DNA from 3 places in the Streptomyces sp. NPDC004838 genome. Region 2 is predicted to be linked to each of the others. Evidence: riboswitches for the same ligand, from Rfam matches in the RefSeq annotation. Region 2 holds a riboswitch; each other region holds the start of a gene.
What was found. Region 2 has a riboswitch for cobalamin ahead of ACWEFL_RS30205 (cobalamin biosynthesis protein). Riboswitches for the same ligand answer to the same signal wherever they lie in the genome.
Positions count from the first base shown of each region.

Region 1: linked by a shared signal. The riboswitch ahead of metE (5-methyltetrahydropteroyltriglutamate--homocysteine S-methyltransferase) and the one ahead of ACWEFL_RS30205 (cobalamin biosynthesis protein) in region 2 are both predicted to bind cobalamin.
Region 3: linked by a shared signal. The riboswitch ahead of ACWEFL_RS01595 (ribonucleoside-diphosphate reductase subunit alpha) and the one ahead of ACWEFL_RS30205 (cobalamin biosynthesis protein) in region 2 are both predicted to bind cobalamin.

Region 1 covers NZ_JBSGAW010000002.1:202,359-212,007, reverse strand. The annotation lists gene ACWEFL_RS03315 (aldehyde dehydrogenase family protein) at 1-1,221, shown strand, start outside; gene ACWEFL_RS03310 (transketolase family protein) at 1,627-2,631, opposite strand; gene ACWEFL_RS03305 (1-deoxy-D-xylulose-5-phosphate synthase N-terminal domain-containing protein) at 2,624-3,475, opposite strand; gene ACWEFL_RS03300 (enoyl-CoA hydratase/isomerase family protein) at 3,905-4,762, shown strand; gene ACWEFL_RS03295 (FadR/GntR family transcriptional regulator) at 5,137-5,907, opposite strand; gene ACWEFL_RS03290 (hypothetical protein) at 6,364-6,546, shown strand; cobalamin riboswitch at 6,798-7,008, shown strand; gene metE (5-methyltetrahydropteroyltriglutamate--homocysteine S-methyltransferase) at 7,176-9,494, shown strand; gene ACWEFL_RS03280 (DEAD/DEAH box helicase) at 9,591-9,649, opposite strand, start outside.
Region 2 covers NZ_JBSGAW010000033.1:38,877-48,525, reverse strand. The annotation lists gene abc-f (ribosomal protection-like ABC-F family protein) at 1-226, opposite strand, end outside; gene ACWEFL_RS30225 (hypothetical protein) at 618-2,156, opposite strand; gene ACWEFL_RS30220 (alpha/beta hydrolase) at 2,295-3,422, opposite strand; gene ACWEFL_RS30215 (anion permease) at 3,853-5,073, shown strand; gene ACWEFL_RS30210 (hypothetical protein) at 5,087-5,308, shown strand; cobalamin riboswitch at 5,494-5,629, shown strand; gene ACWEFL_RS30205 (cobalamin biosynthesis protein) at 5,754-6,734, shown strand; gene ACWEFL_RS30200 (cobyric acid synthase) at 6,731-8,428, shown strand; gene cobN (cobaltochelatase subunit CobN) at 8,425-9,649, shown strand, end outside.
Region 3 covers NZ_JBSGAW010000001.1:380,543-390,191, reverse strand. The annotation lists gene ACWEFL_RS01620 (tetratricopeptide repeat protein) at 1-669, shown strand, start outside; gene def (peptide deformylase) at 742-1,404, shown strand; gene ACWEFL_RS01610 (GlxA family transcriptional regulator) at 1,481-2,449, opposite strand; gene ACWEFL_RS01605 (hypothetical protein) at 2,544-2,867, shown strand; gene ACWEFL_RS01600 (ribonucleotide-diphosphate reductase subunit beta) at 3,003-4,055, opposite strand; gene ACWEFL_RS01595 (ribonucleoside-diphosphate reductase subunit alpha) at 4,055-6,433, opposite strand; cobalamin riboswitch at 6,624-6,749, opposite strand; gene ACWEFL_RS01590 (GntR family transcriptional regulator) at 7,338-8,102, opposite strand; gene ACWEFL_RS01585 (extracellular solute-binding protein) at 8,537-9,649, shown strand, end outside.

The sequences.
Region 1 (9,649 bases), on a different contig from region 2:
GCGGCCGACCTGCTGGAGGCCGACCGCGACGAGATGGCGCGGACCGTCGTCATCGAGATGGGCAAGACCATCCGCCAGGCCCGCGACGAGATCACCAAGAGCGCGCGGACCATGCGGTACTACGCCGACCACGCCGAGGAGTTCCTCGCCGACGCCCCGCTGGACCGGCCGGAGACCGTCGGAGCCCGCCGGGCGCTGACCCGGTACCAGCCGCTCGGTGTCGTCCTGGCGGTCATGCCGTGGAACTACCCGATCTGGCAGGTGGTGCGGTTCGCGGCCCCCGCGCTCATGGCGGGGAACGCCGGTGTGCTCAAGCACGCCTCGAACGTTCCGGAATCGGCGCTCTACCTCGACACGCTCTTCACCCGCGCCGGCTTCCCCGCCGGGGCGTTCAGCACGCTGCTGACGGGTTCGGGGGCCGTCGAGGCGGTCATCGCCGACTCCCGGATCGCGGCGGTGACGCTGACCGGGTCCGAAGGCGCCGGCCGCGCGGTGGGTGCCGCTGCCGGGCGGGCGATCAAGAAGACGGTCCTCGAACTCGGCGGATCCGACCCCTTCGTGGTCTTCCCGAGCGCCGACATCGACCAGGCCGCCACGACCGCGGTCGCCGCGCGGATGAACAACAACGGCCAGTCCTGCATCGCCGGAAAGCGCTTCATCGTCCACACCGACGTGTACGACCGGTTCGCCCGGAGCTTCGCCGAGAAGGTCGCCGCGCTGAAGGTCGGCAACCCCCTCGACGAGACGACCGACATCGGTCCGATCGCCACCGTCAGCGGCCGGGACGAACTCGCCGAGCAGGTGGACGACGCCCTGGCGCACGGCGCGCGGGTGCTCGCCACGGCCGGGATTCCCGCCGAAGGCACCGGCGCCTACTACCCGCCGACCGTGCTCGAAGGCGTCGGCCCGGAGGCCCGGCTCTTCCAGGAGGAGGCGTTCGGCCCGGTCGCGGTGCTCTACCGGGCCGACAGCGAGGAGGAGGCCGTCGCGATCGCCAACAACACGCCCTTCGGCCTCAGCTCCTCGGTGTGGACCGGCGACACCGAGCAGGCCGACCGTGTCGTCAACGCGCTCCAGGCGGGCGCCGTCTTCGTCAACGGCATGTCCATCTCCCACCCGGAACTGCCCTTCGGAGGGGTACGGAACTCCGGTTACGGCCGCGAACTCGGCGCCGCCGGAATCCGCGAGTTCTGCAACATGAAGACTGTCTGGGTCGGCTGACCGCGTTCGGGCCTCGCGGCCCGGGCTCTCTCCGGAAGGTTCCACGCATCAGCGGCTCCGCCGCGACCGGGTCGTCCACGCCCGCCGCGAGTGGCGGAGCCGCTGAGCGCCCCGGTCCCGGCGGGGGCGTTCCGCGCGGCGGCCCGCACCGGGCCGCCGCCCGTACCACCTGCACGTCGGCTCGGCCCATACGACCGCACACCTGACTCGGCCCGTACCACCGGACGCCTGGCCCTGGCCCGTACCACCCGGACGCCTGGCCCTGGCCCGTACCACCCGGACGCCTGGCCCTGGCCCGTACCACCCGGACGCCTGGCGCAGCCCGTACGACCGCACGCCTGGCTCGGTCCGCCGCCCGTGCAACGCACACCGCACCGCACCGCACCGACGACAACGCGCCGGTGGTCAGACGGGGGCGTACTCCCCGCTCCCGCCGACGGCGGCGGGCGCCTCGGGCGGCGGGCCGGGGCGGTCCAGCGCGTCCCAGACCACATCGACCAGACGCTGTGTGGAGAGGCCGTACTTGTCGAAGAGGTACGGCACCGAGAGGGAGCCCTCCGCGAAGGTGTCCTGGAGCCCGACGCGCCTGAGCCGCCGCCCGATTCCCGCCTCCGCCATGACCTCGGCGACCGCCGATCCGAGCCCGCCGACGATCGAGTGGTTCTCGGCGGTGACCACCACGTCCGCCTCGGACGCCACCGCTCGCACGGTCGCCGCGTCGATGGGTTTGACCGCGGTCACGTTCACCACGGAGGCGAAGACCCCGGCCTCCTCCAGTACGTCCGCCGCGGCCAGCGCGGTCGCGACCATCATGCCGCTGGCGAAGAGGGCCGCGTCGCGGCCGTGGTTCAGCACACGCGCGTACCGGAGTGAGAGGACATGGTCCTCGTCGAAGAGGACGGGGACCTCGCCGCGCTTCAGCCGCAGATACACCGGTCCCGGCAGATCGGCGATGGCGCGGACGACCTGCGCCACCTCGATCGCGTCGGCCACGTCCACGACCGTCATGTTCGGCAGCGCCCGCATCAGCGCGACGTCGTCGATGGCCTGGTAGCTCGGGCCGCCCGGAGTGGAGACACCGGGCATGAAGCCGACGATCCGCACCGGCAGGGCGGGGTAGGCGATGGCGTTGGCGATCTGGTCGAAGGGCCGGCGGGTCGCGAAGGCGCCGAAGGTGTGGACGAAGGGGATGTGACCGCAGCGGGCCAGCGCCCCCGCCATGCTCATCATGTTCGCCTCGGCCATGCCCGCGTTCACGAACCGCTGCGGAAGCTCCGCCTGGAAGAGGTCGATCTCGCACTGGCGGGTCAGATCACCGCTCAGGCACAGGATCTCCTCGCGCTCGCGGGCCAGTTCCAGCAGTGCCGTCCCGTACGGCTTCTGACGAGCGGGGTAGGGCGGCCTACGCATGGAACAACGCCTCCAGCTTGCGGGTCAGCTCGTCGAGCGCCCGCTCCGCGACCCCCGGGGAGAGCTTGATGCAGTACCCGTCGGAGTCGGGCGGCAGGGAGTCGATGCCGTGGACCATCGAGGTCCGGCAGATGACGACGGCGGGCCGCTCGCGCTGGGCCAGCGCGGCGTCGAGCGCGCTCTGGACGGCGGTGATGTCATGGCCGTCGACGTCGGCCACATGCCAGCCGAAGGACGTCCACTTCTCGGCGAGGGGCTCGATCGTGGTGATGGTGTCGAGGGGCCCGTCGACCTGGTGGTTGTTGGCGTCCAGCAGCACGGTGAGATTGGACAGCCGGTGGTGGGCGGCGAACATCGCCGCCTCCCAGATCTGCCCCTCCTCCATCTCGGCGTCGCTGACCATCGCGAAGGTGTGGTTGTCACGGGCGCGCAGCCGGTCCGAGAGCGCGTACCCGGCGGCGGCCGACAGCCCCTGGCCCGGGGATCCGCAGGTGTAGTCGACGACCGGTGAGCGCTCGGTCCCGATCGCCCCGATCGAGGAGCCGTTCTTGCCGTACTCGGTGAGCGCGGACTCCTCCAGCAGACCGAGCGCGACGGCCGCGGCGAACGGGGCGATGATGTAGTGGCCGGGCGAGCAGACGAGGCGGTCCCGGCCGGGGCGCGCGGTGGCGAAGAGCGCGGCCACCTGTTCCGCGGAGGAGAGTGCCTGACACAGGTAGCCGAAACCCTGGGGCGCCACCATCTGTACGGCGCGCATCCGGATCTCGACGGCGAGCGCCTCGGGGTCGGTGACGGTCCATTGGGTGCCCGGATCGGAGATCCGGTGAGCAGTGGGCATCAGCATCGTCGGCGAACCCTTCTCACGAAAGTTGTGGCATAGCCACATTAAGTTTGCCCCTAGGGGCTGTCAACGCTGGACACAGGGCGGAACAGCCACCCGGAAACCTGACCTCCAGCGACCGCCACCGAGCCGCTTCATACGAGGTAGAACGGATGCTGGAAGCAGCCCGAGAGTGTCCGCCCCCACTCACTGACGGTCACCTGCCCCAGACTCTTGACCGCCCCTTTGACAAAAGGCACACTGTGAAAAGTGGATAGGCCACTAATCGAGGTAGTCAGGGCCGTCCCGTCGTCAGGGCCGTCCCATCGTGCCGCCAGGAGGAGGCTCCACCGGCTCCACGTACGACCACCTCTCACGCCTGCCACATGATGTCCGCATTTCCAGCTGTTTTCCACGATTCCCACCACGCGATCTGCCACCGAGGGGGCACCCGTGTCTTTGCAGGAATTCATCCCCACGCCGAAGTTCGAGGACTACAAGGAGCAGTTCAAGGACTTCTTCCTGCTGGAGCGCAAGGACGGCGTCATCGTCGCCAAGGCGCACACGCTCGGCGGACCGATCCAGCTGAGCGTCCAGAACCACCGAGCCCTCGGCCAGATGCTGAAGGTGATCGGCGCCGACCCGGAGAACGAGGTTCTCATCCTCACGGGCAGCGGCGACGAGTTCATGATGGACGCGGACCCCGACGGGTTCGCGCTGGAGGAGGAGGACCTGCCGCACTGGGCGTACGAGTACGCCTACAAGGACGGCCGGATCAACGTCAGCTCCCTCATCAACGACCTCGAGATCCCCACCATCGGCATCTTCAACGGCATGGGGTTCCACTCGGAGATCGTCCTGATGTGCGACATCACCCTCTGCGCCGAGGACGCCGTCCTCTACGACCTCCACTTCGACATCAGCTCCGTGCCCGGCGACGGCATCCACAGCTGTTTCCAGGAGCTGCTCGGGGTCAAGCGCGCCGCCTACGCCCTGCTGACCGGTGAGGCCATCAACGCTCAGCAGGCGCTGGAGTGGGGCATGGTCAACGAGGTGCTGCCGCGCGAGCAGCTGCTGGACCGCGCCAAGCGCATCGCGGACCACATCATGGGCCAGCCGCGCATCACCCGCCGGCTCACCACGCAGATCATCCGCCGTCCGTGGCGCAAGCGCATCACCGACGACCTCGACGGCGGCTTCGGCATCCAGATGTTCGGCCACCTGGCCAAGCAGAAGTCGATCCACGGCAAGGACCACATCGCCAAGTCCGGCGCGTACGTGCGCGAGGGCCGCAAGAACAACTTCGACTAGGTCGTTTCTGATGGATCAGGCTGGATCAGGGAGCGGGGTCTGGTGCCGTGCATCGCAAGGCGGAGGAGGGAATCCATGCGGAGCATAGGTGACCGACGACAACGCAGCGAGGTGCGGTGCCAGGGCACGCGAGCCCAGCAAGATCCATCAGAAGCGGCCTAAGCCCCCCGACTGAGCCCCCCGGCGGAGGGCTCCCGAACGGACGGGCCGGGCACGGCCAACAACGGCCTCGGCCGTGCCCGGCCCGTCCGCTGAATAAACCGACGACCGTACCGGAGACGCTCCGGTACGGTCGTCGGTCTGCTCTCGTGTCCGGCGTCCCCGGCCCGGCGTCCCCGGGCCGGGGGATCACGCGGCCCGGGGACGCCCGCGACTCAGCCGCTCATACGCAGATGCGCCGACATCACCTCGTGGTGGTGGCGCACCGCGTACAGCGCCGCCTCGACGTCGCGCTTCCGCACGGCCCGCAGGATGGATTCGTGGACGGCCGTCAGCGCGGCGATCCGCTCCTTCGCGAGCCAGCCGGGCGATGTGCCGCTGTCGATCCAGGCGCGGAACTCGTAGTTGATGAGCGCCGTGTGCACGCTGTCGAACATCGAGGCGAGATAGGCGTTGTGGGAGGCGTTGATCAGCGTCGCGTGGAAGTAGGTGTCGGCGCTCATCCAGCTCGCCGCGTCGCCGCCGGTGTGCTCGAACGCGCGCAGGGCCTCCTCCGCCTCCGCCAGTTCCTCGGTGGTGGCCCGCTCGATGGCCCGTACGACACCGGTCGACTCCAGCGACAGGCGCAGCTCCGCCAGCTGGCCGACCGAGCCGGGGTCCACGTCCAGCATCAGGTTCATCGCCGTCGCCAGCGTCGCCTCGGGACGCAGCCGGACATACGCCCCCGAGCCGCGCCGTGACTCCACGAGCCCCTTGATCACCAGGATCCGGATGGCCTGGCTCACGGTGGGCCGGCTGGCGGAGAGCAGCGCCGCCAGATCCCGTTCCGAGGGCAGCCGCGAACCGTCGGCGAGGTCCTGGGAGAGGATCAGCTGCTGGATCCGGTCGGCGATCTCCTCCGCCGCCGCGCCCTCCGGCCGGGTGCGGCCGATGTCCCGGAGAGCCCGCCACGGTCCGTCGGGCGGAATCTCCTTCGTACGTGCCACGGATTCTCCTCCACCGGTGGGTGCGGTCTGCTGACGGTCTGGCGCGACCGCGGTGCGGGACGCAGGGCCCCGGGGGCGCGCCGCCCGCCGCGCGGGCCTTTTGGGCGCGCGATCGGCATCTTCGCACGTTACACCGGTCCCGGACCCGGCCCGCGACCGAGTCCGGCGAACCGGGCCGAGGGGCCCGGACCGCGCCGCCGGATGAGGGTCCGGCGCACGACTCGACCTGCCGACCGTCAGCGCATCAGCACCCAGTCACATCTACGACAGGCGACGTCAATCGTCACCCCAGACGCGGTTGCGGTGTCAGGTCCCACATGCCCCCCTGTATACCGCTCGTCACATTGGGGTGCTTAGATGACGAGTACCGCTCCGGCACTGCGTTGACACGTGCTACCAGTGTCGGCGTAGTTACGCCTGCCCAACGCCGTGAACTCACACCCGAAGAGGCGACCCATGGGAATGATCCGCAAGCTGAGCAGCCTCAGTTCCGTCGGGCTGATCTCATACCACAGCCCTAAAGAGAAGGTGGCCAACGCCGCCGCCCGCACGTCTCGCGCCGACAAGCGGCTCGCCAAGGCGCAGGCAAAGCTCCTCGATGAGCAGCGGAAAGCCTTGGAGCGGGAGAACAACGCCTGATCGCGCCGACGCCGAACGCCCTTGCCCTCCTCGGGCGGGGGCTTTTTTCGTGTTTCGGTCCGGCTTCGCGGCCACGACGGTGCTGTTTTTGCGGACCCCGGCGCGGGCCGTTCTCCCGGTGGTCGCGGCCCTGTGCGGGATGACGGTTCACCGCCGTCAAACTCATCACCGCCTAGAAAGGTACGAACTCACCATCCGAATGGTGGACGCGGCGCTCCGCGCTCCTGGCAGGCCCTTTACGCTGGCCGGTGCAGCTGGTTCGCCCCGTCCGCCAGACGGGATGCGTCGTAAGAGGGAACCCGGTGGGAATCCGGGACTGCCCCGCAGCGGTGAACGGGAACGACCGCCGTCATACGCACTGGACCCGACGTACCGGGTCTGGGAAGCGACGGCCAGTAGGTGTCCTCCGGTCAGGAGGGCGTGCCCGTGAGTCCGAAGACCTGCCGACTGCCCGTGCGCGAACCACTCGCGCGCGGACATCCCGGTGACCTCGTGGGCGGGTCGGCGTACATACCGAGCGGACGACCGCGCTGTACCGCGCGAGATCATGCCCGCCTGGTTCCGTCACACCTTCGCGCTCTCGTCCCGTCGCCGGGATCTCAGGGATTCATCTCGCGAAGGAGATCTCCGTGACACCGAAGTCCGCAGCCGCGGCAGCACGGGCCACCGTGTACGGCTACCCCCGTCAGGGACAGGGCCGGGAACTGAAGAAGACCGTCGAGGGCTACTGGAAGAGCCGCGTCACCGCGGAAACGCTCCAGGAGACCGCCGCCGCGCTACGCCGTACGAACTGGCGGCAGCTCGCCGAGGCCGGCGTCCACGAGGTGCCCACCGGCGACTTCTCGTACTACGACCACGTCCTCGACACCACCGTCATGGTCGGCGCGGTCCCCGCCCGGCACCGGGCCGCCGTCGAAGCCGACGCCCTGGACGGCTACTTCGCCATGGCGCGCGGCACGCAGGACGTGGCACCGCTGGAGATGACGAAGTGGTTCGACACCAACTACCACTACCTCGTGCCGGAGCTGGGCCCGGACACGGTGTTCACCGCCGACTCCGCCAAGCAGGTCGCCGAACTGAAGGAGGCCCTGGCGCTCGGCCTCACCGCCCGTCCCGTCCTGGTCGGCCCCGTCACCTACCTCCTGCTGGCCAAGCCCGCCCCCGGCGTGCCGACGGGCTTCGAGCCGCTCACCCTCCTGGACCGGCTGCTCCCGGTGTACGCCGAGGTGATCGCCGACCTGCGCGCGGCAGGCGCCGAGTGGGCGCAGCTCGACGAGCCCGCCCTGGTCCAGGACCGCACGGCGGCCGAGCTGAACGCCGCCGCGCGCGCCTACCGTGACCTCGGCGCTCTCACCGACCGGCCCAAGCTGCTCGTCGCCTCCTACTTCGACCGGCTCGGCGACGCCCTCCCGGTACTGGCCAAGGCCCCGGTCGAGGGCCTCGCCCTCGACTTCACCGAGGCCGCCGCCGCCAACCTCGACGACCTCGCGGCGGTCGGCGGACTGCCCGGCAAGCGACTGGTCGCCGGTGTCGTCAACGGCCGCAATATCTGGGTGAACGACCTGGAGAAGTCGCTCTCCACGCTCGGCACGCTCCTCGGGCTCGCCGACCGCGTCGACGTGGCCGCCTCCTGCTCCCTGCTGCACGTCCCGCTCGACGCGACTGCCGAGCGGGACATCGATCCGCAGATCCTGCGCTGGCTCGCCTTCGCCCGCCAGAAGACCGCCGAGATCGTCACCCTCGCCACGGGCCTCGCCCAGGGCACCGACTCCATCACCGGCGAACTCGCCGCCAACCGCGCCGACCTCGCATCCCGCGCGGGCTCGCCCATTACGCGTGACCCCGCCGTACGCGCCCGGTCCGCCGCCGTCACCGACGCCGACGCGCGCCGCTCCCAGCCGTACGCCGAACGCGCCACCGCCCAGCGCGCCCACCTCGGCCTGCCCCTGCTGCCGACCACCACCATCGGCTCCTTCCCCCAGACCGGCGAACTGCGCACCGCGCGCGCCGACTTGCGGGCGGGCCGGATCGGCACGGCGGGCTACGAGGAGCGCATCAGGGCCGAGATCCGGGAGGTCGTCGCCTTCCAGGAGAAGAGCGGGATCGACGTCCTGGTGCACGGCGAGGCCGAACGCAACGACATGGTCCAGTACTTCGCCGAGCAGCTCACCGGCTACCTGGCCACGCGGCACGGCTGGGTCCAGTCGTACGGCACCCGCTACGTCCGCCCGCCGATCCTGGCCGGGGACATCTCCCGCCCCGAGCCGATGACCGTGCGCTGGACGACGTACGCCCAGTCCCTGACCTCGCGTCCGGTCAAGGGCATGCTCACCGGGCCGGTCACCATGCTCGCCTGGTCCTTCGTCCGCGACGACCAGCCGCTGGCCGACACCGCCCGCCAGGTCGCCCTCGCCCTGCGCGACGAGGTGGGCGACCTGGAGGCGGCCGGGACCTCGGTGATCCAGGTGGACGAGCCCGCGCTGCGCGAGACGCTGCCGCTGCGGGCCGCCGACCGTCCGGCGTATCTGGCCTGGGCGACGGAGGCGTTCCGGCTCACGACCGGCGGCGTCCGTCCGGACACCCAGATCCACACCCATATGTGCTACGCCGAGTTCGGCGACATCGTGCAGGCGATCGACGACCTCGACGCCGACGTCATCAGCCTGGAGGCGGCCCGCTCCCATATGCAGGTCGCCCGCGAACTCGCCGCCCACGGCTACCCGCGCGAGGCCGGCCCCGGCGTGTACGACATCCACTCCCCGCGCGTCCCGAGCCCCGAGGAGGCCGCCGCGCTCCTGCGCACCGGCCTCAAGGCGATCCCCGCCGAACGCCTCTGGGTCAACCCCGACTGCGGCCTGAAGACCCGCGGCTGGCCCGAGACCCGCACCTCCCTGGAGAACCTGGTCGCGGCGGCACGCACGGTCCGAAGCGAGCTGCCCGCGTCCTGACCCGGACGCCCTGCCGGGGTCGGAGCGCTGACGCTCGGGCCCCGGCCAGGCGGGACACCCGGCGTCCGTCCAAAGCGGCTCGGCGGTTCCTCCGATTCAGCCGCCGTGCTGAAAACGCACCGGCTCACCGAGCACCGAGCGTGCGCTCTCGAAGT
Region 2 (9,649 bases):
GATCGCCGGTGCGCGGGTCCTGCGGCAGATAGCCGACCTCGCCGGAGCGGGCGATGGTGCCGGCGGCGGGGATGCCCTCGCCGGCGAGGCACTTGGTGAGGGTGGTCTTGCCGGCGCCGTTACGGCCCACCAGACCGATGCGGTCGCCCTTGGCGACACGGAAGGAAGCGGACTCGATGAGGACGCGGGCGCCGGCGCGCAACTCGATGCCGGAAGCGGTGATCACGGACAGACTCCAGGGCGGCGGGGCGGTACGGACGGCGGAAGGGAGGGCGTGCGATGGTTCGACGCCGTCTAATGCACGAGGAGAATGGCCATAGGGGCCAGTCTAACGGGGGCGTGCAAGTGGTTTTGCCTTCACCCGAACCGGGAAGAGGGCGGCGCGGCGAGAAGGGCGATGCCACGGCGGGCCGCACGTGCCGCCCGAACGCGCGGGCCGGCGGAAACGGGCCCGAGGCACGGGCCGGCGGAAGCGGGGCCGCCGGAACAGCGCCGACGGGCCGGCCGGGACGGCCCTGAGAGGATTCGCGGCCGTCCGCCCGTGGCGACGACCGTCCGGTGGCCGGGGCTCCTGGTCCTGGCCGGAGCCCCGGCGGACGGGACGGCGGCGGCGCGGTCTACGCGCCTCCGGTGTGGACCTGGAACGCCGCCCGGCGCACCGCCTTGGCGAGGGCCGGATCGGGGTGCGCGGCGGCCAGCGCGACCAGGACCTGAACGGTGCGGGGGTGGCCTCCGGCCCGTACCTCTTCGAGGAGCGCCGGGACCGTGCCCTGGACCGCGGAGTCGAGGTGGCGCAGCAGCAGTTGCGGCTCCCCGTGGTCGGCGACCGCGGCGGCCGTGTCGACCCAGAGCCAGGTGGCTTCCTCACGGGTGAGGATGTCGGGGGCGTCCTCGGGGTCCATGCCGTCGTACTCGGCGATCCAGAGCAGGGCGTAGGGGCGCAGCGAGGGCTCGTCGGAGGCGGCGCGGACCTCGGCCTCCGCGGGGGCTCCGACGGCGCGCAGCGCCTCGAAGGCGAGTCCGCGGAGCAGGGCGTCCTCGCCCCTGGCGACGGTCAGCAGTTCGGCGACGGCGCTGGAGACCGGGCGGGCGGCGAGCCAGGCGCGGTACTCGGCGCGGGCGGGCCCCGGGGTGAGACGGGCGCAGCCGCGGAGCATGTCGTCGGCGGACTGCTCGATGTTGCCGGCCGGGCTCTGGGCGGCGACGCAGATCTGCTCCAGTTTGACCCAGACCGCCCAGTTCCCGAGGGGGGTGAGGGTGGCGGACCGGCCGCTGTCGAGGGTCAGCGCCCCGACGGCGGCCAGGCCGTCGAGGGCCCAGTCGAGAAGGGGTGCGGCGGGGACGTCCGGCGCGGTGGCAACATCGGCCGCGGGGCCGGTGCGGAGGACGGCGGTGGCGGGGGCCGGGGGCTCGGGGACGGCGGCTGCCGCGGCCGCGTCCGCTCCCGCGCCGGGACCGGCGTCACCCGTGGGCACGGAGCCGTCCGAAGGCGCGGCGGCGGGCACGAGCCGGCCGAGCTGGTCCTGGGGGTCGTACGGGACCTCGCAGCGCTCCTCGCGCAGTTCCGCGACGCGCTGCTCCAGCAGGTCGAGCAGGGCGGGCACGAGGACCGGACCGGCCGAGAGCTGGAGCAGGGAGAGAAGCTGGGGGACGGCTTCGACGACCTCCGCGACGGCGGTGGGGGCGACCTCGCCGGGGGCCGGGTGGACCAGGGACCAGGCGTCGAAGAGGGCGACCCAGCCGCGCAGTACGGCCATGTCGTCACGGTCCCAGGCACGCAGCCGCCAGCCGGGCCGGGCGGTGTCGCCGTGCAGTTCGACGAGGCCGGCCAGGCGGGCGCGGTCCCAGCCCGCGCGCACCTGAGCGGTCGTCAACTCCAGTGCGGCGGCGGCCCGTTCCTCGGCACGGTCGGCGAGCGGTGCGGTGCTCGGATCGCGTTCGACGGCGGCCCAGCGGGCGATCCGCACGGCGTCGGCGAGGACTTCTCTGGCCTGGCGGGCCAGTTCGGCGGGAGGCGGTGTGCCCTCGGGGGGCCTCGGGGCCGGCCGGGTACGCCGGGTCGTCACGGCCCGGCGGGCGGTGGCCAGGGGCCGCGGGCGGACAAGCCGGAGTCTGGAGTTGCGCGCCAATTGCTCATCAGGCTTTCGGGACGTCACAGGGAGCAGTCTTCCCGTTGACGGCCGGAAAGCCCAAACGGAACCTAGTGGTGAATACATTTATCGGGCGCAGTCCGCTCGGGCGGGACAGGGCCCCAGGGGCCCGGCCGACGGGCTCCGTCACCGCCGGGCCACCGGCTACATCAGAGGGGTGAGGAAGCGGCGGAGCGTCTCTTCGTAACGGGCCGGGTCGGCGTTCCACATGGCCGCGTGCGGGGCGTTGAGGACGGTGTGGAGGGTGACGAGGTCGGGGCGGCCTGCGGCGAGTCCGCGGGAGGGCGCCCAGGGGGCGACGGTGTCGTCGGGGCCGTGGAAGATCAGGGTCGGCACCCGGACCGCGTACGCGCAGTCCGGGGCGAGCGGTCCGCCGCCGTTCAGTCCCGCTCTGCTCCGGGCCGCTCTCACGGCGAGCGGGAGCAGGGGTCCGGGGGTGTGGCGGGCGGCGGCCAGGGCGCGCAGGGTGGCGGCCTTGTCGAGGACGGGCGAGTCGAGGACGAGGCCGCTGATCCGGTCGCGCAGCACCGAGTCCGCGGCGGCGTGCAGCGCCATGGTGGCCCCGGTGGACCAGCCGTACAGGACCACGCGCGCGGCCCCGTTCCGTACGGCGAAGCGGAGGGCGGCGTCGAGATCGCGCCACTCGGAGTCGCCGAGGTGCCCGAGTCCGTCGGGGGAACGGGGCGCGTCGGGGTCGCCCCGGTAGCCGAGGCCGAGCACGGGCACGCGTCTGCCGTGCAGGAAGGGCAGAAGGTTCATGGGGTGTTCGCGGGTGGCGCCGAGGCCGTGCACGGCGATCACCCAGGTATCGCGGGGGCCCGGCACGAACCAGGACGGCAGGGGGCCGAGTTCTCCGGGGACGGCGACGTCCTCGTGGTCGATGCCGAGCGCGTCGGCCGGGCTGCCGAGGTGGAGTCGCGGGGTCAGCCGTACCCGGGTGCCGGGCTCCAGGCTGCCGTGGGCGACCTGCTCCAGACGGCGCACGACCGCGTCGGCGTCGTGCGGGGCTCCCTCGAACACCGGGCCGACGACGGCGTGGACGCCGTCGCCGTCGAGGCCGTACGTGCCGGGGCGCAGCGAGGCGAGGCTGCGGGTGAGGGTCACCGTGCCCGCCGCGGTGCCGTGCACGGTGAGCCGGGGGTCGCCGGGCAGGGGGCGGCTCGGGGACGCCTTGAGGGCGGCGTCGCCCGCGTACCGGGCGGCCACGACCGCCGCCGTGCCGATGCCTATCAGGGTGGTGACGGCTGTAGCCGTCGCGGTTGCCGGGCGCACGGTTCCAGTGTCGGCACGCGGGCGCCGGGGTGCCAGTGGAGGGCCGCCGTCCGGGTGGCGGCGGGCGATGCCCCCGGCCCCGGAGCGGGGATCCGGACGGCGTCGAACCGGACGGCGTGGCGGTTCCGCCGACCGGCGTGCGGCGACGGCGCGAACCGCCGCGGACGGTCCGCCGCGGAGGGCCCCGGTATCAGATACCGGAATCAGAGAAGTGAACAGAGGCACGGTGACGCAGATCACCATAAAACCGCATGAAAGCCGCTTCTCTCCCCCTTCGAGCCTCCGGAGCCGGAAAACCGGCCCCGCGAGAGAGAAAACGGAATGACGAGAACCGGTTGGAGACACCCCAAGTCCCGTCTCAGTTCATCTTCTGTTCACCCAGGTTACCTACGTTCAGCGAGCCACTGACCCCCAAAGATTGCCTGGGTAAATGGAACACATCACGCTGCTGCTCGCGATCGTGATCGTGACAGCTCTCGTGTTCGATTTCACGAACGGTTTCCACGACACCGCCAACGCGATGGCGACGACCATCTCGACCGGCGCCCTGAAACCCAAGACCGCGGTGGCCATGTCCGCCGTGCTCAACCTCGTCGGCGCGTTCCTGTCGGTGGAGGTCGCGAAGACGATCTCCAGCGGCATCGTCAACGAGTCAGGCATCACCCCAGAAGTCATCTTCGCGGCGCTCGTCGGCGCCATCCTGTGGAATCTGGCGACCTGGCTGATCGGCCTGCCGTCCAGCAGTTCACACGCCCTCATGGGCGGTCTGATAGGCGCGACCATCGCCTCGGTCGGTATCAGCGGCGTCAACGGCGGCACGGTCGTCACCAAGGTGCTGATCCCCGCCGTCGCCGCCCCGCTGGTCGCCGGCATCGCCGCGTACCTCGCCTCCCGGCTGACGTACCGAATCGGCCAGAAGGCGGGCGCGAAGGGCACCGAGAAGGGATACCGGGCGGGTCAGATCGCCTCGGCGGGTCTGGTCTCCCTCGCCCACGGCACCAACGACGCCCAGAAGACGATGGGCATCATCACGCTGGCCCTGGTGGCCGGCGGTGTGCTCTCCCCCGGCTCCAACCCCCCGATGTGGGTCATCGTCTCCGCGGGCGTCGCCATCGCGCTCGGCACCTACCTCGGCGGCTGGCGCATCATCCGGACCATGGGCAAGGGCCTGACCGACCTCCAGCCGCAGCAGGGCTTCGCCGCCCAGACCAGCGCGGCCAGCGTCATCCTCGCCTCGTCCAACCTCGGCTTCTCGCTCTCCACCACGCACTCCTGCTCCGGCGCCGTGATGGGCGCGGGCCTCGGCCGCAAGGGCGGGGTGGTCCGCTGGTCCACCGCCACCCGGATGTTCGTCGCCTGGGGTCTGACGCTGCCGGCCGCCGCGCTGGTCGCCGCGGGCTCGGAGTTCGTGACCAAGCAGGGCGACTGGGGAGTCGCGGTCGTCGCGGTCTTCCTGGTCGCGTCGAGCGGTTGGATCTGGCTGATCTCCCGCCGTCAGGTGGTCGACCACACCAACGTCAACGACACCGACCACGGCGACGGGCCCGCGGGCGTCGACGCCGCCATCGCCCAGGACGAACTCAAGACCACCATCCCGTCCCCCGCTCCCTCGGCCCCCGAAGCGGGTCCGGCGAGCCGGGCCGCGGTGTAAGGACGGATCAGCAATGAAAATCGACTGGGCAGCCCTCGGATCCGTCTTCGGCGTGAGCCTCGTCTCGACCGTCGTCGTGGTGGGCCTCTTCGCCGTCGGCGTGGTGGCCCTCAGCAAGCAGGAGGCGACGGAAGCCGGAGGCGGCTCCACCGCCCTCGCGCGCACCGGCGCGTACGCCTGCTTCGGGCTCTGCGCGGCGGCCGTGGCGTACGGGATCTATCTGATCATCACCTGACGTACGGATCCCCCCGCACCCCGCACACCCGCACCCCGCTGTACAGGTCGCGCGACCCGCACACGCACCGCCATACGTTCCACCCGGCCGGGCCGGGCGCCCTTGACGCGCCCGGCCCGGCCGTCGTCCGACTGTGGGGCTCAGCACACTGACCCTTCGCAGGTCAAGGGCGAGTTGACGGGTGTTCTCGGAGCGTGGTGGACTGCCGGAGCCATCACGACGGAAACAGAGGAAGCCGGTGCGAATCCGGCGCGGTCCCGCCACTGTGACCGGGGAACACCCCCGGAAGCCAGGAACTCTCACCGTCGGTCACGTCGAACCAGGGCGCGGACACCCTGAGTGAGGACATTTCGCCATGCGCGGCTGCGGTTCAGCTCCTGCCCCCAGAGCACTGAGTACAGCACCGATTTCACCGGCCCCCCGAGGCGAGACACCCGCCTGATCCATGCGTGCCGACCGAGTATTCGCGTACGGCGCCACCCTCGGCCTCACCGGCGACCTGCTGCTCGGCGATCCCCGCCGGGGACATCCCGTCGCCGTGTTCGGGAGGTCCGCGGGCGCCGTCGAGCGCGTCCTGTGGCGTGACCACCGCGGCTGGGGCGCGCTGCACACCCTCGTCTGCGCCGGGGGCGCGGCCGCGGGGGCCGTGTTCCTCTCGCGCGCCGCTCGCCGCGCTCCGGCCGCGTCCGTGGCGCTGACCGCCGCGGCCACCTGGACCGTCGTGGGCGGTACGTCCCTGGTGCGCGAGGCCCGCGCCGTCGCGGACGCGCTCGCCGCGGGTGACATCGAGGCGGCCCGCGAGCGGCTTCCCCATCTGTGCGGCCGCGATCCCAAGTCCCTGGACGGACCCGGAATCGCCCGCGCCGTCGTCGAATCCGTCGCCGAGAACACCTCCGACGCCGTGGTCGGCGCGCTGGTGTGGGGCGCCCTGGCGGGCGTGCCCGGTCTGGTGGGCTTCCGGGCCGTCAACACGCTCGACGCGATGGTGGGACACAAGTCGCCCCGCTACCTGCGGTTCGGCTGGGCCTCGGCACGCCTCGACGACCTCACCGGCGCGCCGGGCGCACGGCTGACGGCGGCACTCGCCGCACTCGCGGGCGACGACCCGCGAGGAGCGGTCCGGGCCTGGCGCGCCGACGGCCGCCGGCATCCGAGCCCGAACGCCGGGCCCGTCGAGGCGTCGTTCGCGGGAGCCCTCGGCGTACGGCTCGGGGGAACGCTCTCGTACGGCGGGCGGGTGGAGCACCGGCCCGTGCTCAACGGCGGTGGACGCCCGGTCGCCGTCGGGGACATCGAGCGGGCGGCCCGGCTGTCGCGACGGGTGGGCCTGCTGGCGCTGGGCACGAGCATCGCCGCCCGGCTGCTTCTCCAGCGGGTCGCGGGGCGAAGCGCACAGACGAGGGCGACGAGGGGAGGGACCCGATGACCGGTCGCAGGCGGGGCGGCGGGCTGCTGATCGCCGGAACGACGTCCGACGCGGGCAAGAGCGTGGTCACGGCGGGAATCTGCCGCTGGCTCGCACGCCAGGGCGTGAAAGTGGCTCCGTTCAAGGGACAGAACATGTCCCTCAACTCCTTCGTGACCCGTGACGGCGCGGAGATCGGGCGGGCCCAGGCCATGCAGGCGCAGGCCGCCCGTGTGGAGCCGACCGCGCTGATGAACCCCGTACTCCTGAAACCGGGGAGCGACCGCAGCAGCCAGGTCGTCCTGCTGGGCCGACCCGTCGGGGAGTTGAGCGCGCGCGGATTCTTCGGAAGCGCCGAGCCCGCGACGCGCCAGGGACCGGGGGCGGCGGCCGCGTCGCCCGGCACGGGGCTGCGCGGCGGTCGGCGGGAGGCGCTGCTCTCCACCGTCGTGGAGTGCCTGGAGGAGCTGCGGGGCACGTACGAGGCCGTGATCTGCGAGGGGGCCGGGTCTCCGGCCGAGATCAATCTGCGGCGTACGGACCTCGTGAACATGGGCATCGCGAGAGCCGGGAACCTCCCGGTGCTCGTCGTCGGGGACATCGACCGCGGCGGCGTCTTCGCCTCCTTCTTCGGCACCACCGCGCTCCTCGGCCGTGAGGACCAGCGGCTGGTCGCCGGGTATCTCGTCAACAAGTTCCGCGGTGACGTCTCGCTGCTGGAGCCCGGACTCGACATGCTCACAGGGCTCACCGGGCGGCGGACGTACGGGGTCCTGCCGTACGCGCACGGGCTCGGCATCGACGAGGAGGACGGGCTGCGCGTCTCCCTGCGGGGAGCCGTGCGCGAGTCGGTCGTCGCCCCGCCCGTCGGCGAGGAGATCCTGCGGATCGCGGTGTGCGCGGTGCCGCTGATGTCCAACTTCACGGACGTGGACGCGCTGGCCGCCGAACCGGGCGTCGTCGTACGGTTCGTGGACCGGCCCGAGGAGTTGGGCGACGCGGATCTGGTGATCGTGCCGGGAACCCGTGGCACGGTCCGCGCGCTGGAGTGGCTGAGGGAGCGGGGGCTCGCGCGGGAGTTGGCGCGCAGGGCGGCCGAGGGCCGTCCCGTGCTGGGCATCTGCGGCGGGTTCCAGATCCTCGGCGAGCGCATCGAGGACGACGTCGAGTCACGGGCGGGTTCGGTGACCGGTCTGGGACTGCTGCCCGTGCGGGTGCGGTTCGCGGCCGACAAGACGCTCGCGAGACCGGCCGGCACGGCGCTCGGCGAACCCGTGGAGGGGTACGAGATCCACCACGGCGTCGCCGAGGTCCTGGGCGGTGAGGCGTTCATCTCTGGCGTCTCCGGTGCTTCTGCCATCTCCGGCATTTCTGGGGTTTCTGGTACCTCCGGCGTCGACGGCCACGGCGAGGAGGGCTGCCGGGTCGGCGCCGTGTGGGGCACCCACTGGCACGGCTCACTGGAGAGCGACGGCTTCCGGCGGCAGTTCCTGCGGCAGGTCGCGAGTGCCGCCGGCCGGCGCTTCGTCCCCGCCCCGGACACCTCGTTCGCGGCCTTGCGGGAAGAGCAGCTGGACCGGCTCGGCGACCTCGTCGAAGAACACGTTGACACGGACGCGCTCATGCGGCTCATCGAGCGGGGCGCGCCCGAGGACCTTCCTTTCATCCCGCCCGGCGCGCCCGGCGACCCGAGAGACTTCGGAGCACCCGTATGAGCACAGTGCTGTTGTTGTCGACCGCCGACACGGATCTGCTGGCGGCCCGTTCGTCCGGCGCTCCGTACCGGATAGGCAACCCGACCCGTATCGACGCCGCCGGTGAACTGCCCGCGCTGATCGAGGGCTCGTCCATCGCCGTCGTACGGCTGCTGGGCGGCCGGCGCGCCTGGGAGGAGGGGCTCGCCGTGCTCAGGGAGTCCGGGATCCCGACCGTGCTGCTCGGCGGGGAGTCCGTCCCCGACGCGGAGCTGATGGCCGAGTCGACGGTCCACGCGGGCGCGGTGGCCGAGGCGCTGCGGTATCTCGTGGAGGGCGGTCCGGGCAACCTCGCCGAGCTGGCCCGGTTCCTCGTCCAGGATGTGCTGCTGACCGGCGCCGGGCCGGTGGGGGCGGAACGCGTCAGACAGAGCGCCGAGCCCCGGAAGATGCCCGAGTGGGGCGTGCACGGCTCGCGGGAGCGGACGGAGGGTCGGCCCACGGTCGGTGTGCTCTTCTACCGGGCGCACGAGCTGTCCGGGAACACGTCGTTCGTGGACGTCCTCTGTGAGCGGATCGAGGCGCGGGGGGCCAACGCCCTTCCGGTGTACGTCGGTTCGCTGCGGGACGCCGACCCCCGGCTGTACGAGCTGCTGGGCACGGCGGACACGCTGATCGCGACGGTCCTCGCGGCCGGAGGGGCCACGGCGTCCAGGGCGAGCGCGGGCGGGGACGAGGAGGCGTGGGACATCGGGGCGCTCGCCGAGCTGGACGTGCCCGTGCTGCAAGGGCTCTGCCTCACCTCGTCCCGCGCCGTCTGGGAGGCGTCGGACGCCGCCCTCTCCCCCATGGACGCGGCCATGCAGGTCGCGATCCCCGAGTTCGACGGGCGGATCGTCACGGTCCCGTTCTCCTTCAAGGAGCAGGGCCCCGACGGTGTTCCGGTGTACGTCGCCGACCCCGAGCGGGCGGCGCGGGTCGCCGGGATCGCGGTCCGCCACGCCCGGCTGCGGCAGAAGCCGAACGCCGAGAAGAAGCTGGCGCTCGTGTTCACCGCCTATCCGACGAAGCACTCGCGCGTCGGCAACGCGGTCGGTCTGGACACCCCCGCCTCGGCCGTACGGGTCCTCAACGCGCTGCGGGACGCCGGTTACGCGGTGGACGGCCACCCGGACGACGGCGACGAGCTGATCCACCGGCTCATCGAGGCGGGCGGCCACGATGTGGAGTGGCTGACCGAGG
Region 3 (9,649 bases), on a different contig from region 2:
CTCAGGGTTCCCGGCATGCCCGCCCGTGGCGGGGGACTGGGCGCGGGCCCCGCCGGCGAGCCCATCGGCATGGACCTCGGCAGCGCGGCCGTACGGCTGTCGCCGGAGGGCGAGGCCGAGGTGGTGTGGGGGCGCAGACTGGACCCGGCCCGGATAGAGGTGCTGTCGATTCCGCTGCCGTCCTCCGGCCGCCGCTGGGGTGAGGTCGTCCTCCACGACGGTGTGCCGAACGGCGAGCGGATCACCTCGGCCGGGCCCTCCTACCCCGTCTTCGACGAGATCGAGCTCTGGGCGCCCTCGCCCGTGCCCACCTGGGTGGTGCTGCTGGAAGCCGCCACCGAAGCCGACCGGGACGCCCTTGAGCAGCTCGCCTCCGACGCCGGTTTCGCCGCCGAGGACTGGTCCTCGTCCGTACGGCTGCTCTGCCGGGCCTGTTCCGAGAGCCGGATGCCCAGCGCCGAGGGCGAGGGCGAGCACCTCGACCCGCACGATCACAGCGAGCCCGGCCACCCCGGCCCGCTCGGCCACCGCACGGCCGGAGACCTCTGGTCCCCGGAGCGTGAATGCGGCATCGCCGCCCCCGCCGGCCTGGTCCGCGGACTCCTCGACGGATGGGTCGCCGACAGCCCGGACAGCCGCGAGTGGCGGGATCTCGAAGAAGTCTGCTGAATCCTGCCCGTAGGCTGTACGGACACATCGTGACCATCCCCCCCGTGGTAATCAGGAAGGCGTACGGCTGACATGGCCTCGCAGCAGTCGCAGCAGGAGACGGACCAGCAGGTCGACGACCGGATCGTCGTGGACGACGAGGGATTCGTCGTGGACACGGAGGACTGCGAGGCGCGGGAACTCGCCTACCGCGAACGCGGCACCTCCCGCCCCATCACGGTCGTCGGCAACCCCGTCCTCCACAAGGAGTGCAAGGACGTCACGGAGTTCGACGACAAGCTGGCCGTGCTGATCGACGACATGTTCGCCAGCCAGCGGACCGCCGAGGGCGTCGGCCTGGCCGCCAACCAGATCGGGGTCGATCTCAAGGTCTTCGTCTACGACTGCCCGGACGACGACGGCACACGCCACCTCGGCGTCGTCTGCAACCCGGTGCTGGAGGAGCTGCCCGCCGAGCAGCGCGTCCTCGACGAGTCCAACGAGGGCTGCCTCTCCGTCCCCACCGCGTACGCGCCGCTGGCCCGCCCCGACTACGCGGTCGTGCGCGGCCAGGACGCCAAGGGCAATCCCATCAAGGTCCGTGGCACCGGATACTTCGCCCGCTGCCTCCAGCACGAGACGGACCATCTGTACGGCTACCTCTACATCGACCGGCTCTCCAAGCGCGACCGCAAGGACGCGCTGCGGCAGATGGAGGAAGGCACCCCGCGCTACGAGGTCGTGCCCAACAGCTGAGCACGCCGCCGACCCGCCGGCCCGTCCGGTGCGTAAGCCCGTCGGTGCGCGGGTCGGCCCGTGCGCGGGCCACGGTTCAGACGGACTCCTGGGCCGGGCCCCGGAACGTACGACGGTACGCGTTCGGCGTCGTGCCCAGCGTCCGCAGGAAGTGGTGGCGCAGCGTGGCCGCGTTGCCGAAGCCGCTGCGGCCTGCGATCGCGTCGATGGTCTCCTCCGTCTGCTCCAGCAGTTCCTGGGAGAGCAGCACCCGCTGGCGCAGCAGCCAGCGGTACGGGGTCGTGCCCGTCTCCTGCTGGAAGCGGCGGGCGAAGGTGCGGGACGACATATGGGCCCGTTCCGCGAGCTGGTCGACGGTCATCTCACGGTCCAGATGGCGTTCCATCCAGCTCAGCACCCCGCCCACGGTGTCGCACCGAGTGTGCGGCAGGGGCCGTTCGATGTACTGCGCCTGGCCGCCGTCGCGGTGCGGAGGCACCACCATGCGGCGGGCGATGTAGTTGGCCACCTTGGGGCCGTGTTCCTCGCGGATGAGGTGGAGGCAGGCGTCGATCCCGGCGGCCGTGCCCGCCGAGGTGATGACCGGGCCCGTGTCCACGTACAGCACATCGGGATCGACGACGGCCAGCGGGAAGCGCTCGGTCAGTTGCTCCGTATGCATCCAGTGCGCGGTGCAACGTCGGCCGTCGAGGAGGCCCGCCGAGCCCAGCAGGAACGCCCCGGAGCAGACGCTCAGCACCCGCGCTCCCCGGTCGACCGCCCGGCGCAGCGCCGCCAGCAGTTCGGCCGGGTACTCGCGGACGACGAAGGAGTCGCCGGCGGGGACCGCGATCAGATCCGCCGTCTCCAGCCGTTCCAGGCCGGTCGGGGTGCCGATCGTGAACCCGGCACGGGTGTCCAGCACCGGGCCCTCGGCGGAGACGGCCGCGAAGTCGAAGTGGGGCATTCCGTCCGCGGTGCGGTCGATGCCGAACACCTCGCACAGCACGCCGAGTTCAAAAGGGTTCACGCCGTCGAGCAGCACGACGGCCACGTTCTCGAGCATGGGACGAGTGTCGCACGGGCTTGGCAGTAATTCGATGGTTCACGGCAGTCCTGCCACTGACGCGGTGGGGGTGGAAAGGGCGACAGTGGAGGACATGAACACCTTCCTCGCCGCACTCGCCGTCATCGCCCTCGGGGGCGTCGTCCTCCTTCCGTCCCTGCTCGGACACGCCCGTGACCGTGCGGTGGATCGCCAGTTGCGCGCGGCGGAGCGGGGTGATCCCGTCCGATCGAGCCGGGAGTCCCCGGCCCGCCGTACCGTCCACCCCGGCAGTGCCTCGATCGCGGGCCCGGCCCGGCGCGGCAGGACCGGCTCCAGGACCAGCCCTCGTACCGTCGCGTCCGCGGAGCGCGCGCCGAGCGCCGCCGAGGGTCCCCGGCTGGACGGGGTGAGCAGGGTCGGCAGCATGAGCGGGTGAGCCCCCGCGGCCCCCCGTGAGCGGCGTGGTCCGCCCCGCGACCCGTCCCGGCCCCGGGCGGACTCCCCCGAGGCAGGGACGGTACGAGCCCCCGTGAGCGCCGTCGAGGTACGACGGCGCTCACGAGCCGGCGGATCAGAAGTCGTCGTCGAAGCCCACCGACCCCTCCACGGCCACCTGGTACGCCGACGGGCGGCGCTCGAAGAAGTTGGTCAGCTCCTGGACGCCCTGGAGCTCCATGAAGGAGAACGGGTTCTCGGAGCCGTACACGGGCGCGAAGCCCAGCCGGGTCAGCCGCTGGTCGGCGACGCACTGGAGGTACTCGCGCATCGACTCGGTGTTCATGCCCGGCAGCCCGTCACCGCACAGATCGCGGCCGAACTGCAGCTCCGCCTCCACCGCCTCCTTCAGCATGTCCGTGACCTGCTGATGAAGGGCGTCGTCGAACAGCTCCGGCTCCTCCTTGCGGACCGTGTCCACGACCTCGAAGGCGAAGTTCATGTGCATGGTCTCGTCGCGGAACACCCAGTTGGTGCCGGTGGCCAGACCGTGCAGCAGACCGCGGGAGCGGAACCAGTACACGTACGCGAACGCGCCGTAGAAGAACAGCCCCTCGATACAGGCCGCGAAGCAGATCAGATTCAGCAGGAACCGCCGCCGGTCGTCCCGCGACTCCAGCCTCTCCACCTTCTCGACCGAGTCCATCCAGCGGAAGCAGAACTGCGCCTTCTCACGGATCGACGGGATGTTCTCGACGGCCGCGAAGGCCGCCGTACGGTCCTTCGGATCGGGGAGATAGGTGTCGAGCAGCGTCAGATAGAACTGGACGTGCACCGCCTCCTCGAAGAGCTGACGGCTCAGATACAGCCGCGCCTCCGGGGAGTTGATGTGCTTGTAGAGCGTCAGGACCAGGTTGTTGGCGACGATCGAGTCGCCGGTCGCGAAGAACGCGACCAGCCGGCCGATCAGATGCTGCTCACCCGGTGTCAGCTTGGCGAGGTCGGTCACATCGGAGTGGAGATCGACCTCCTCCACCGTCCAGGTGTTCTTGATCGCGTCGCGGTAGCGCTCGTAGAAGTCCGGGTAGCGCATCGGACGCAGGGTTAGCTCGAAACCCGGGTCCAGGAGATTCTTGGCGTCGGAGCCGGTAGGGCTGGTGGAGCCGGTGGTACTGGTGGAGCTGGGCATTACTGGCACGCCTCGCAGGACTCGGGGTTTTCGAGGGAGCAGGCGACGGCGTCTTCCGGCGTCGCCTGTACGGGGGAGGGGGCGGGGGCCGACGTGCCGCTCGCCGCGCGGGCGATCCTGGTGGCCGGGCGGGACCGCAGGTAGTACGTCGTCTTCAGCCCCTTCTTCCAGGCGTACGCGTACATCGAGCTGAGCTTGCCGATGGTCGGCGTCTCCAGGAACAGATTCAGCGACTGCGACTGGTCCAGGAACGGAGTGCGGGCCGCGGCCATGTCGATCAACCCGCGCTGCGGGATCTCCCATGCCGTCCGGTACAGCTCACGCACCTCGGCCGGGATCCAGGAGAAGCCGGCCACCGAGCCGTTGGCGTCGCGCAGCGCCTCACGGGTCTGCGCGTCCCAGACGCCGAGGCGCTTCAGCTCCGCGACCAGATAGGAGTTGACCTGCAAGAACTCGCCTGACAGGGTTTCGCGCTTGAAGAGGTTGGAGACCTGCGGCTCGATGCACTCGTACACACCGGCGATCGAGGCGATCGTCGCGGTGGGCGCGATGGCGAGCAGCAGGGAGTTGCGCATCCCGGTGGCGGCGATCCGCTCGCGCAGGGCGGCCCAGCGCTCCGGCCAGTGAGGCTCGACGCCGTAGTGGTCCGGGTGCAGGACGCCACGCGCGGCACGGGTCTTCTCCCAGGCGGGGAGCGGGCCGTTGCGCTCGGCCAGCTCCGCGGACGCCTCGTACGCGGCGAGCATGATCCGCTCGGCGATCCGGGTGGAGAGCGCCCGCGCCTCGGGGGAGTCGAACGGCAGCTTCAGCTGGAAGAAGACGTCCTGAAGGCCCATCGCGCCCAGGCCCACCGGCCGCCATCTGGCGTTGGAGCGGCCGGCCTGCTCGGTCGGGTAGAAGTTGATGTCGACGACTCGGTCGAGGAAGGTCACGGCCGTGTGGACGGTGGCGTCCAGCCGCTCCCAGTCCAGTTCCTCGCCATCGGAGGCCCCGTTCACGAACGCGCCGAGGTTGACCGACCCGAGGTTGCAGACCGCCGTCTCCCCGTCGTCCGTGACCTCAAGGATCTCGGTGCAGAGGTTCGACGAGTGGACGGTGTGGCCGGGCTCGGCGGTCTGGTTGGCCGTGCGGTTGGCGGCGTCCTTGAAGGTCATCCAGCCGTTGCCGGTCTGCGCGAGGGTACGCATCATCCGGCCGTACAGCTCTCGCGCGGGCACGGACTTGCGGGCCAGCCCCCGGGCCTCGGCGGCGCGGTACGCGGCGTCGAACTCGTCGCCCCACAGATCGACCAGCTCGGGCGTGTCCGCCGGGGAGAACAGCGACCACTCGGTGTCGGCTTCCACGCGCCGCATGAACTCGTCCGGGATCCAGTGCGCGAGGTTCAGATTGTGCGTACGCCGCGCGTCCTCACCGGTGTTGTCGCGCAGTTCGAGGAACTCCTCGATGTCCGCGTGCCAGGTCTCCAGATAGACGGCGGCGGCCCCCTTGCGCCGGCCCCCCTGGTTCACGGCGGCGACCGACGCGTCCAGGGTCTTCAGGAACGGCACGATGCCGTTGGAGTGCCCGTTGGTGCCGCGGATCAGCGAACCGCGGGCGCGGATGCGGGAGTACGAGAGCCCGATGCCGCCCGCGTGCTTGGAGAGCCGCGCGACCTGGTGGTACCGGTCGTAGATCGAGTCCAGCTCGTCCAGCGGCGAGTCCAGCAGATAGCAGGAGGACATCTGCGGGTGGCGGGTGCCGGAGTTGAAGAGCGTGGGCGAGGAGGGCAGATAGTCGAGCCGGCTCATCAGCCCGTACAGCGCCAGGACTTCGGCGAGCGCCCGGTCCGACTCGTCCTCGGCGAGGCCGCAGGCGACGCGCAGCATGAAGTGCTGAGGGGTCTCGATCACCTGACGGGTGATCGGGTGGCGCAGCAGATAACGGCTGTAGAGGGTCCGCAGGCCGAAGTAGCCGAAGCGGTCGTCCGCGGCCGGGTCGACCGCCGCGTCGAGGCGGTCGGTGTGCAGGGCGACGAACGCGGCGGCCCGGTCGGCGATCAGGCCCTCGGTGTGGCCCACGGCGACCGAGGCCGAGAACGACACCGAGCCCTGGCTCGCGGCCTCGGCCGCGATCGTACGGGTCAGCAGCCGGGCGGCGAGCCGGGAGTAGGCGGGGTCCTCGGAGATCAGGCCCGCAGCGGCGTCGGTGGCCAGCTGGTGGAGTTCGGCCGCGTCCGATCCGGCGTGGCGTCCGCGCAGCGCGGCGGCGGCGACGCGGCCGGGGTCGGTGTCCGGCAGATCGGCGGTGAGTTCGGTCAGGGTCCGCAGCAGTGCGGTACCCGGGCCGTCGACCTGGCCGGGGACCCGCTCGGACACCGGTCCGGGAACCTGCCCGGACACGGGTCCGGGAGGGGTCTCGGAGGTGCCTGAAGCCGGATCGGCTGGCGCGATGGTCACGTGGTGCTCTCCCTCGCTCGGCTAGCGGGCCGGCGGGGAGCGGACAGAGCCGGGTGTGCCCGCGGCAGGGCAGCACTCACGGCGTCCACCGGCCCAACCGCGAGGCCCGGACGTCTGGGCACCCGGGTCGGACGAGCCGGGTGCGCTGTCGGCAGTCGGCCGGACTCGCCAGGCGTGACAAAGCACGCCGAAGCACACCGTTGCGGGACAGTTCCGGATTCACACCGGATTCCTCTGCAGCGACAGCGAGATGAGCATACATGTGGGGGCGCTTCCCGGAAGTACCCACCAGATGTTGTGTCGTGCGGTTGAGTTGTCTGTCGCGAAAGGGGGCTGCCCCTGTCCGTCACCGCCCCTTGCGCGGTACGGGAACGGGCCCGTGACGGCGGCCCTGAGCGCCCGTATGAGAACACTCACAACGCGGCCCGGCGCGAGCCCAAAAAAGAGCGGCCGAGTGAGCTGGAGGGGCGCGCGGGTGTCGAGAGGGAGAGCGCGCGGAGGTCCCGAGGTACGAGGGATCGAGCACGGTCGACCGTCGACACACGCTGAGAGCGCCCCGGAGGTGAACGAGCCCAAAAAGAAGGGGCCGAGTGTGCTGGAGGGGCGCGCGGGTGTCGAGAGGGAGAGCGCGCGGAGGCCGTGAGGTACGAGGGATCGAGCACGGTCGACCGTGGACGCACGCTCAGAGTGCCCCGTGGGGCCCCCGGACGGCGTCCGGGGGAGAACCGAGCCCCAAAAAATACAGACGGGCCGCCGCACCCGCTTGGTGCGGCGGCCCGAGGTGAACCCGTCGTGAATCGGCCCGTGGTCGGCCCTTGGTGAATCGGCCTGCTGAGATCCGGCCCGTTCAGCCGGTCGGGCGCTGAAGCCTCGCGACGAACTTGTACCGGTCGCCCCGGTACACCGACCGTACCCACTCCACCGGTTCGCCCTGCTTGTCCAGCGAGTGCCGCGAGAGCATCAGCATCGGCAGCCCCACATCCGTACCGAGCAGACCGGCTTCCCTCGGCGTCGCCAGCGAGGTCTCGATCGTCTCCTCGGCCTCGGCGAGGTGGACGTCGTACACCTCCGCCAGCGCCGTGTAGAGAGAGGTGTACTTCACCAGACTCCGGCGCAGCGCCGGGAAGCGCTTGGCCGAGAGATGGGTCGTCTCGATGGCCATCGGCTCGCCGCTCGCCAGCCGGAGCCGTTCGATCCGCAGCACCCGGCCGCCGGTCGAAATGTCCAGCAGTCCGGCCAGGGTGTCATCGGCCGTGACGTATCCGATGTCGAGGAGCTGCGAGGTCGGCTCCAGGCCCTGGGCCTTCATGTCCTCGGTGTACGAGGTGAGCTGAAGGGCCTGCGAGACCTTGGGCTTGGCCACGAACGTGCCCTTGCCCTGGATCCTCTCAAGCCGGCCTTCGACGACCAGCTCCTGGAGCGCCTGACGGACCGTCGTACGCGATGTGTCGAACTCCGCCGCGAGCGTGCGCTCCGGCGGTACGGGCGTGCCCGGCGGCATCGTCTCCGTCATATCGAGGAGATGACGCTTCAAGCGGTAGTACTTGGGCACCCGCGCCGCGCGGACGCCGGGTCCGCCCTCGGTCTCCGTGTTTCCCCCGTCGGTGGCCATGGCCCGCCTCCCAGGCTGTCCTGCTGCCGTCACCGGCTCCTCCGTTAATAGCGGCTCATATCGTGGCACGGGCCGGTCCGGGGGAGTGCGACCCCTCCCCTCGGGGTTCTTTCCAGTCGGACACCACTGCTTCTTATACACCGTTGGTACTAGGGTTGGTCTAGTCCAGGAGTCGGCATTCCTCCTGGCGACGCGTAGGTCCCCTCCGGGTGGTCCTTCGGCGTGGGCGGATTCCGGCCGTCCGGATCCTGCCCAGATGTCGGTCCGGTAACGGACTGGACGGCCTGGTTTATCGAGCCTTGACAGTCCTAAAGGTCTAGGCCAAGCTCCCGGTACTGGTCTAAACCATTAAAGGCCAGGTCCCAGCCCCAGGCAGTACTTCCCGTATGTCTCGTGGTGGGCGGGGGTGATCAGGCATCCCTTAGGAGGGTGGCGTGAAGCGCAAGCTCATTGCGGCGATCGGTGTCGCGGGCATGGTGATCAGTTTGGCCGCGTGTGGCTCGGACGACAAAGACGGGGACAAGGGGAGCGAGTCCAAGGGGCCTGACAGCTTCAAGGGCCAGACACTGACCTGGTGGGCCATGGACGGCTCCACGCCGGACGCCTGGCTGGCGGAGCTGAAGGCGGAGTTCGAGAAGAAGACCGGTGCGACGCTCAAGTTCGAGGAGCAGCAGTGGAACGGTATTCAGCAGAAGCTGACGACCGCCCTCTCCGAGGACAACCCGCCGGACGTCTTCGAGATCGGTAACACCCAGACCGCCGCCTACGCCAAGACGGGCGGTCTCGCGGACCTCGCCGACGTCAAGACCGCGGTCGGCGCCGACTGGGCCGAGAACTTCAACGAGGGCGCCGTCGTGGACGGCACGCAGTCCGCCGTTCCCTGGTGGTTCGCCAACCGCGTCGTGATCTACAACAAGAAGGTCTTCGCGGAGGCCGGCGTCACCGCCCCGCCGAAGACCCGCGCCGAGTTCTACGCCGCGCTGGACAAGATCAAGGCGAAGGGCAAGGAGCCGATCTACCTGCCCGGCCAGAACTGGTACCACTTTGTCGGCCTCGTCATCGGCCAGGGCGGGGAGCTCATCAAGAAGGACGGGGACAAGTGGGTCTCCAACCTGGAGGACCCGAAGGTCCAGGCCGCGGCCCTGGAGTACAAGAAGCTCCAGGCGTACTCCAAGGCTCCCAAGGACAAGGACGAGGCCACCCCGCAGCAGGCCGACGTCTTCGCCAAGGGCAATGTCGGCGCCTTCATCGGCATGGGCTGGGAGGCCGGTACGGCCATCAAGGCCAACGCGGCCATCGAGAAGGACCTCGGCTACTTCACCATTCCGGGTGAGACGGCCGACAAGCCCGAGGGCGTCTTCCTCGGCGGCTCCAACCTCGCCGTCGCCGAGCGCAGCAAGAACAAGGAGCTCGCCAAGGAGTTCCTGAAGATCCTGCTCTCCGACCGGTTCGAGGGCGGCCTCGCCAAGGCCAGCGGCGTCATCCCGAACAAGGAGTCGCTGAACAACAACCTGGTCGGCAACGCCGTCGCCGAGGCCGCCGCGCCG